Regions from separate parts of the Pseudomonas trutticola BRTCR10 genome, predicted to be linked through region 4. Evidence: predicted binding sites of a transcription regulator. Region 4 holds the regulator's gene; each other region holds the start of a gene.
What was found. The regulator sigma-54, encoded in region 4, starts transcription at its own class of promoters, with help from an activator protein. The targets are predictions, from matches to a motif close to ANTGGCATNNANNTTGCTNT.
Positions count from the first base shown of each region.

Region 1: the regulator sigma-54 is predicted to act here: its motif matches at 1,288-1,307, upstream of glnA (glutamate--ammonia ligase).
Region 2: the regulator sigma-54 is predicted to act here: its motif matches at 844-863, upstream of ACVVH8_RS25395 (pilin).
Region 3: the regulator sigma-54 is predicted to act here: its motif matches at 1,250-1,269, upstream of ACVVH8_RS09505 (CmpA/NrtA family ABC transporter substrate-binding protein).

Region 1 covers NZ_CM149552.1:416,472-418,674, forward strand. Annotated here, with positions in the region: gene glnA (glutamate--ammonia ligase) at 1-1,193, opposite strand, end outside; gene thiI (tRNA uracil 4-sulfurtransferase ThiI) at 1,522-2,203, shown strand, end outside.
Region 2 covers NZ_CM149552.1:5,599,855-5,602,057, reverse strand. Annotated here, with positions in the region: gene pilB (type IV-A pilus assembly ATPase PilB) at 1-683, opposite strand, end outside; gene ACVVH8_RS25395 (pilin) at 910-1,353, shown strand; gene ACVVH8_RS25390 (BON domain-containing protein) at 1,652-2,008, shown strand.
Region 3 covers NZ_CM149552.1:2,110,681-2,112,883, reverse strand. Annotated here, with positions in the region: gene ACVVH8_RS09510 (quinone-dependent dihydroorotate dehydrogenase) at 142-1,161, opposite strand; gene ACVVH8_RS09505 (CmpA/NrtA family ABC transporter substrate-binding protein) at 1,385-2,203, shown strand, end outside.
Region 4 covers NZ_CM149552.1:1,062,403-1,064,605, reverse strand. Annotated here, with positions in the region: gene ACVVH8_RS04545 (RNA polymerase factor sigma-54) at 26-1,519, shown strand; gene hpf (ribosome hibernation-promoting factor, HPF/YfiA family) at 1,593-1,901, shown strand; gene ptsN (PTS IIA-like nitrogen regulatory protein PtsN) at 1,913-2,203, shown strand, end outside.

The sequences.
Region 1 (2,203 bases), 650 kb from region 4:
TCATACAGGTTTTTGTCAGCGGCATCGCCTGGGTGGATCTTGTTCTGGATACCGTCCAGACCGGCCATCAGCAGTGCTGCGAATGCCAGGTACGGGTTGGCAGCCGGATCCGGGAAACGCGCTTCGATACGACGGCCACGTGGGCTGTTGACGTAAGGAATGCGGATCGAGGCGGAACGGTTGCGAGCCGAGTAGGCCAGCATTACCGGAGCTTCGAAGCCTGGCACCAGACGCTTGTAGGAGTTGGTGGCCGGGTTGGTGAAGCCGTTCAGTGCCTTACCGTGCTTGATGATGCCGCCGATGAAGTACAGGGCGGTTTCGGACAGGCCGGCATAGCCTTCGCCAGCGAAGGTGTTCTTGCCATCTTTGGCGATGGACATGTGTACGTGCATGCCCGAACCGTTGTCGCCGTACAGTGGCTTCGGCATGAAGGTCGCGGTGCGGCCGTAAGCGTCAGCAACGTTGTGTACAACGTATTTCAGAGTCTGAACTTCGTCAGCTTTCTTCACCAGGGTGTTGAACTTGACACCGATTTCGTTCTGACCGGCAGTCGCCACTTCGTGGTGGTGAACTTCTACGGTCTGGCCCATTTCTTCCAGTGCGTTGCACATGGCAGTACGGATTTCGTGGTCGTGGTCGAACGGCGGAACCGGGAAGTAGCCACCTTTGACGCCTGGACGGTGGCCTTTGTTGCCGCCTTCGATGTCCTGGTCGGACATCCACGAACCTTGTTCGGAGTAGATCTTGAACATCGAGCCGGAGATGTCCGACTTGAACTTCACTTCGTCGAAGATGAAGAATTCTGGCTCTGGGCCAGCGAAGACGGTGTCACCGATACCGGTGGTCTTCAGGTATTCCTCGGCGCGGTGAGCGATGGCGCGTGGGTCACGATCGTAACCTTGCATGGTCGACGGTTCGATGATGTCGCAGACCAGGATCAGGGTCGCGTCTTCGGTGAACGGGTCGAGCACGGCAGTGTCGTCGTCCGGCAGCAGGATCATGTCGGAGGCTTCGATGCCTTTCCAGCCAGCGATGGAGGAACCGTCGAACATCTTGCCGACTTCGAAGAAGTCGTCTTCCAGCGCATCGCGAGCCGGCATGGTCACGTGGTGCTGAGTGCCTTTGGTGTCCGTGAAGCGCAGATCAATCCACTTGACGTCATGATCTTTGATGAGTTGAACCGACTTCGACATAGTGTCCTCCGGGTGGCTTAGGGCTTGGTAGTGGATGCCCTTAATATGGGTGATGCCGGCGCAGATAGTCTGCCAAGGCAACCTGCCTCACAAGGGAGCAAATTGCATGCCAGTGCCCCAGCATGGGTTTTTTGCCCCAAATTCAAGCTTATTAAGGTGCAAAGCGTCTTAAAGCGTAAATTCTCGCCCTCTAATGTGGCGTCACAATCGAAAAATGACCTGTTTTGGTGCGTGCAAAACCTTCTGCACATTAACTGGTTAAACCTTGAGCAATTTCCGCTATAATCCGCGCCCCCCTTTTTCGGCTGGCCCTGCGCGCGCTGTTTTCATGAAACTAATCGTAAAAGTCTTCCCCGAGATCACCATCAAGAGTCGACCTGTCCGGACGAAATTTATCCGCCAGTTGGCCAAAAACATCCGCGCCGTGCTCCGCGATCTGGACCCGGCTGTGGTGGTGAACGGTGTGTGGGACAACCTCGAGCTGGAAACCCGTGTTACCGACGCCAAAGCCTTGAAAGAGATGGGCGAGCGCCTGACCTGCATGCCCGGTATCGCGCACTTTCTGCAGATCGACGAGTACCCGCTGGGGGACTTCGACGACATCACCGAAAAGTGCAAACAGCACTACGGTGATGCGCTGGCCGGAAAGATTTTCTCGGTGCGCTGCAAGCGTGCAGGCAAGCATGCGTTCAGCTCGATGGACGTCGAAAAATACGTCGGCAGCAAGCTGCGTCGTGAATGCGGTGCTGCCGGAATCGACCTGAAAGCGCCGGAAATCGAAGTCCGCATCGAAGTTCGCGACAAACGGTTGTTTGTGATCCACAGCCAGCACAACGGCATCGGCGGTTACCCGCTGGGTGCGTTGGAGCAGACGCTGGTATTGATGTCCGGCGGCTTTGATTCGACTGTTGCGGCCTACCAGATCATGCGTCGGGGCCTGATGGCGCACTTCTGCTTCTTCAATCTGGGCGGGCGTGCCCACGAATTGGGCGTGATGGAAGTCGCGCATT
Region 2 (2,203 bases), 2.1 Mb from region 4:
GGCTTGGCCACTTCGCGCAGAATGCCGTCGGTGCGTACGCGCACCCGGTAGTTCTTTTCGTAGGGTTCGAAGTGCAGGTCGGAGGAGCCGCTTTTGATCGCATCCAGCAGCATCTTGTGAACGAAGCGCACCACCGGCGCATCGTCGGCGTCGAGTCCGCCGATGGCGTCCTGCTTGCTGTCGTCGATGGATTCGACATCAACGCCATCGAGATCGACGTCGGCCATGTCTTCGAGGCCGCTGGCGTGGGTGTCGAAGAACTTTTCGATGGCATCGGTGAGCTTGTCGTCCTCCACCAGAATGGCTTCGGTGCTCAGCCCGGTGCTGAACTGGATGTCATTGATCGCCTGATGATTGCTCGGGTCGGAAATGCCCACGAACAGTTTGTTGCCGCGTCGCCACAAGGGCAGGGCGTGGTGCTGGCGCACCAGTTTTTCACTGACCAGGCCTTTGGGCTGGGTTTCCTTGTCCAGGCAATTAAGGTCCATGAAAGCCATGCCGAAGTGCTCCGAAGCGATCTCGGCCACCTGCCAGCTCTTCACCAGTTTGTTCTGCACCAGATAACTGACCAGCGACAGGCGATTGCGCTGGGCCTGTTGCCAGGCTTGCTGGGCGCTTTTTTCCGTAAGCAGTTCGGCCTGCACCAATTGCTTGGCCAGACCGCTCAGAGCGATGTCATTCATGGGGATTCCGCACGCTTGCAGTTCATGACTTATAGCCTAGTCAAGTGACAGCGCCAAACACCCTCGGTGCAGGTGACAAAAAGTGTCAGATAGTGCGGTTGCAGGTTGTAGGAAATGGCGGCGTCCCGAGGACGCGCTCAGTCTTCCGGGCGTTGACCGGTTTGGCATGGGCTATGCTGAGCTCATCTCAGATCATGAGATTTCGACTCATGCATGGAGCGTGTCTATGAAAAAACAACAAGGTTTTACTCTGATCGAACTGCTGATCGTGGTGGCGATCATCGGGATTCTGGCGACCATCGCCTTGCCGCAGTACACCAAGTACCAGGCACGGTCGAAGGTGACGGCGGGGCTGGCGGAAATCAGCGCGCTGAAAGTGCCGTTCGAGGACACCATCAATCAAGGGACCGACCCGACGCTGACGCTGGTAACCGGTAGTGCAACTTATGTGACGACCAACTGCGGTACGGTGACTGCTTCGGGTACTGCGTCTTCGGGGGCAGGCACCATCGTTTGCACATTGGCCAATGCGCCCGCTCCCGTGTTGGGCAAAACCATCACGCTGACCCGCTCTGGCGGTGCGACGGGTAACACGGCCGGCGTCTGGAGCTGTGCATCGACGGTAAACGCCGACTACGCGCCTAAAGGTTGCCCTGGCAGTGGTACCTGATCATTCGGGTTAGTGTCGTCAAATGCCCCGCTTTGCGGGGCATTTTTCATTGCGTAGCACTTCACAAAAGCTTCAATAATTTCAGCGCTTTAGGAACTTTCCAAAAAACCGCAACTTGCATGTGAATTTTGCACATGTCATGCAATTTGCATGAATCCGGAAATTTGCGTTATTTGTAAGATATTGATTTGTAACGATTTTATATGTTTTGAAAAGTTGGCACAGCGTTCGCAATATCTCCAGTAACCCTGCTGACAAGACATCCAGCAGACTTTCCAGAAAAACAGGAGTTACTCGTATGAAGAAGTTCGCTATCACTGCCGCTGCTGCTACCGCGCTGACCCTGACCATGGCTTCCGGTGCATTTGCACAATCCACCCAGGCTACCCAGGCTCCTATGACCCTGGCCGCCGGCGAAGTCACCAAGGCTAAAGAAGCTACTTCCGATACCTGGATCACTACCAAAGTGAAAAGCGACCTGGTCACCGAAAAAGGCATCCCAGGCACCGACATCAAAGTAGAAACCAACAAAGGCGTCGTTTCCCTGTCGTCGACTGTTGCTGTAACTGACGCTCAGAAAGCCACCGCTGTAGCGATCACCAAGAAAATCAAAGGCGTCAAAGCGGTCTCCGCTGACGGCCTGAAAGCCGAGTAAGGCATGACTTCTCGCCTGGACCGGGAGAAGGCGCGACAGACGGGCCGAGCAATACGTCTGCCGCAACTTTAGAGTTCATGCGAACGGTCACACGGATGTGACCATTACAGGCCCCGGCACTTGTGTCGGGGCCTGTTTTATTTGGCACGCAAAAACAATGTGGGAGCGAGCCTGCTCGCGAAGTGCTCTGTCAGC
Region 3 (2,203 bases), 1.0 Mb from region 4:
GAGGGGATTTATCCCCGACCGGCTGCGCAGCAGTCGCAATCCTGAGCCCCTGATTTTACTGGCACATCGAGGTGAATGGTTTTGGGCTGCTTCGCAGCCATCGGGGATAAATCCCCTCGCCACAAAAGCCCTCGGCAAACCTCAACGCAGCGCGGCGATAGCATCTACCGACTCACGAATCAGCGCCGGGCCTTTATAGATGAAGCCAGAGTAGATTTGCACCAGGCTGGCACCGGCAAGAATTTTCTCGGCCGCGTGCTTGCCTTCGGTGATGCCGCCCGCCGCGATGATCGGCAGACGACCACCCAGTTCACCCGCCAGCACCTTCACGGTATTCGTGCTCTTCTCACGCACTGGCGCGCCAGACAAACCGCCCGCCTCGTCGCCATGTTCCATGCCTTCAACACCGACACGGCTCAAGGTGGTGTTGGTAGCGATCACCGCGTCCATCCCGGTTTCGATCAGGGCCTGAGCGACTTGCGCGGTTTCTTCATCAGTCATGTCCGGGGCAATCTTGATCGCCAGCGGCACATGCTTGCCGTGACGCAGCGCCAGTTCGGCGCGACGGGTGGCCAGGTCTGCCAGCAATTGTTTGAGCGAATCACCGAACTGCAGACTGCGCAGCCCCGGGGTGTTCGGCGAGCTGACGTTGACCGTGATGTAACTGGCGTGGGCGTAAACCTTGTCCAGGCAGATCAGGTAATCGTCAACTGCGCGCTCGACCGGGGTATCGAAGTTCTTGCCGATGTTGATACCCAGCACGCCTTGGTATTTCGCAGCAGCCACCCGCGCCAGCAGGTTATCCACACCGAGGTTGTTGAAACCCATGCGGTTGATGATCGCCTCGGCTTCCGGCAGGCGGAAGATCCGTGGTTTCGGGTTGCCTGGCTGCGGACGCGGGGTCACGGTGCCTATTTCGACAAAACCGAAACCCAGCTGCGCGAAGCCATCGATGGCGGCGCCGTTCTTGTCCAGACCGGCCGCCAGCCCCACCGGGTTGGGAAATTCCAGCCCCATCACGGTCACCGGCATTTTTGCCGGGGCCTTGCACAGCAAGCCGTTTAAGCCCAAACGCCCACCCGCGCCGATCAGATCCAGCGACAGATCGTGGGAGGTTTCCGGGGAAAGTTTGAACAACAGCTGACGGGCCAGGGTGTACATGGGCGGCAATGACTCGGGCGGCGAAAAGAGGCGGCGATTATAGCCGGGCATCGACCTGCGGCGCGAGGCGCACGCACAAATCGCTGGCACTGGCATATGCCTTGCACTCTCCTGGCTATCAGCGCGCGGGCCAACGAAGGCAGGCGCGCAAGGACAATGGCGTCGTCTTCGGGTTTTGCCTGCGCAAAGTCTGTGGCGGCGCTTTTTTTCGAGGTGACGTTGTATGAATGAACCTTCGGTAGGGCCGCTGGCCTGGGTCAATGGCAGCGATGCCCCGGAAAAAACCGCGATCAACCTGGGCTTCATGGCCCTGAGCGATTGCGCCTCGGTCGTCGTCGCGGCCACACAGGGCTTTGCCCAGCCTTACGGGCTGACCCTGAACCTCAAACGCCAGACCTCCTGGGCCGGTTTGCGCGACAAACTGGTCAGCGGCGAACTGGATGCCGCCCACAGCCTGTACGGCCTGATCTACGCGGTGCACCTGGGCATTGGCGGCGTGGCGTCGACCGACATGGCGGTATTGATGGGCCTTAACCAGAATGGTCAAAGCCTCAACCTCTCCCACGGCCTGCAAAATCTCGGCGTGACCAGCCCTGAAGCGCTCGACGCGCACGTGCACCAAAGCCGCGCAAAACTCACCTTCGCGCAGACCTTTCCCACCGGCACCCATGCCATGTGGCTTTATTACTGGCTAGCGAGTCAGGGCATTCATCCTTTGCAGGATGTCGATAGCGTGGTGGTGCCGCCGCCGCAAATGGTCGCGCACCTGCAAGCCGGGCGCATCGACGGCTTCTGCGTCGGCGAACCGTGGGCCGCCAGCGCGGTGCAGCAGGATCTCGGTTTCACGTTGGCCACCAGCCAGACCATCTGGCCCGATCACCCGGAAAAAGTCCTTGGTTGCACCCGCGCATTTGTCGAGCAATACCCGAACACGGCGCGGGCGCTGGTGATGGCGATCCTCGAAGCCAGCCGTTTCATCGATGCAAGCGCGGAAAATCGTCGCAGCACCGCGCAGCTGCTCAGTGCGCCGGAATATCTGGAC
Region 4 (2,203 bases):
GCGAATAAGGTGTTAAGCCCCTGCCATGAAACCATCGCTAGTCTTGAGAATGGGCCAGCAGCTGACGATGACACCGCAGCTGCAACAGGCCATCCGCCTGCTCCAATTGTCGACCCTGGATCTGCAACAGGAAATCCAGGAGGCCCTGGAATCCAATCCGATGCTCGAACGCCAGGAAGAAGGCGACGACTTCGACAACTCCGACCCCTTGGCCGACAACGCCGAACAGAAGCCCAACACCGAGATCCAGGAACCTTCCTATCAGGAAACCGCCCCGACGGTGGATAACCTCGAGGACGGCGACTGGAGCGAGCGCATCCCCAACGAGCTTCCGGTCGATACGGCCTGGGAAGACGTCTACCAGACCAGTGCCAGCAGCCTGCCAACCAGCGACGACGACGAGTGGGATTTCACCACCCGCACCTCTGCTGGCGAAAGCCTGCAAAGCCACCTGCTGTGGCAATTGAACCTGGCACCGATGTCCGACACCGATCGCCTGATCGCCGTGACCCTGATCGATTGCATCAACAATCAGGGCTACCTGGACGAAACCCTCGAGGAGATTCTCGAAGCATTCGACCCGGAACTGGACATCGAACTGGACGAGATCGAAGCCGTCCTGCACCGCATCCAGCAATTCGAACCGGCAGGCATTGGCGCCCGCAACCTCAGTGAATGCCTGCTGCTGCAATTACGCCAGCTCTCGGCCAAGACACCTTGGCTGGCTGAAGCCAAACGCTTGGTCACCGATTACATCGACCTGCTCGGCAGCCGCGACTACAGCCAGTTGATGCGCCGCATGAAGCTCAAGGAAGACGAGCTGCGTCAGGTCATCGAACTGGTGCAGAGCCTCAACCCGCGTCCAGGCTCGCAGATTGAATCCACTGAAGCCGAGTACGTCGTCCCGGACGTCATCGTGCGCAAGGACAACGAGCGCTGGCTGGTCGAGCTGAACCAGGAATCCGTGCCACGCCTGCGGGTCAACGCCCAGTACGCCGGATTCGTGCGTCGCGCCGATACCAGCGCCGACAACACCTTCATGCGCAATCAGTTGCAGGAGGCTCGCTGGTTCATCAAAAGCCTGCAAAGCCGCAACGAAACCCTGATGAAAGTGGCCACCCAGATCGTCGAGCATCAGCGCGGCTTCCTGGAATACGGCGACGAAGCCATGAAGCCGCTGGTCCTGCATGACATCGCCGAAGCGGTCGGCATGCATGAATCGACGATTTCCCGGGTGACCACACAGAAATTCATGCATACCCCGCGCGGTATTTATGAACTGAAATACTTTTTCTCCAGCCACGTCAGCACCTCCGAAGGCGGTGAATGCTCGTCCACGGCGATCCGCGCGATCATCAAAAAACTGGTTGCGGCGGAAAATCAGAAAAAGCCGTTGAGTGACAGCAAGATCGCTGGTTTACTGGAGGCACAAGGCATTCAGGTGGCTCGCCGCACCGTCGCCAAGTACCGCGAGTCCTTAGGGATCGCGCCTTCGAGCGAACGCAAGCGGTTGATGTAAGCCACGTTACAGCGTTCCAGTGGCAGGCTATCCAGCCTGCCGCTTTATGCACTGGCAACGAAGGAGAAGCTGTATGCAAGTCAACATCAGTGGACACCAACTGGAAGTGACCCAACCTCTGCGTTCCTACATCGAGGAAAAACTCCAACGACTGGAACGACATTTCGACAAGATCACCAACGTGCAAGTCACGATGTGCGTCGAAAAGCTGAAGCAGAAAATCGAAGCCACCTTGCATATACCCGGCAGCGAAGTGGTCGCCAATGCGGAACATACCGATATGTACGCGGCGATCGACGCCTTGACCGACAAGCTGGATAAACAACTCAAAAAGCATAAGGAAAAGACCCAGAGCCTGCTCCAGGGCGCCACCGGTCGATAACCCCCCATTCCATGATCCGACTTGAAAGTATCCTGACCCCCGGCCGTTCCCTGGTGAACGTGCCGGGCGGCAGTAAAAAGAAAGCCCTCGAACAAATTGCCAACCTGATCGCCCGCGAAGTGCCGGATCTGGAGATGCAAGATGTCTTCGAGGCCCTGATCGCCCGTGAGAAACTCGGCTCTACCGGTTTCGGCAACGGCATCGCCATTCCTCACTGCCGCCTCAAGGGTTGCCAGTCGCCAATCAGCGCCTTGATGCACCTTGAAGCCCCTATCGATTTCGATGCCATCGACGGCGCCCCG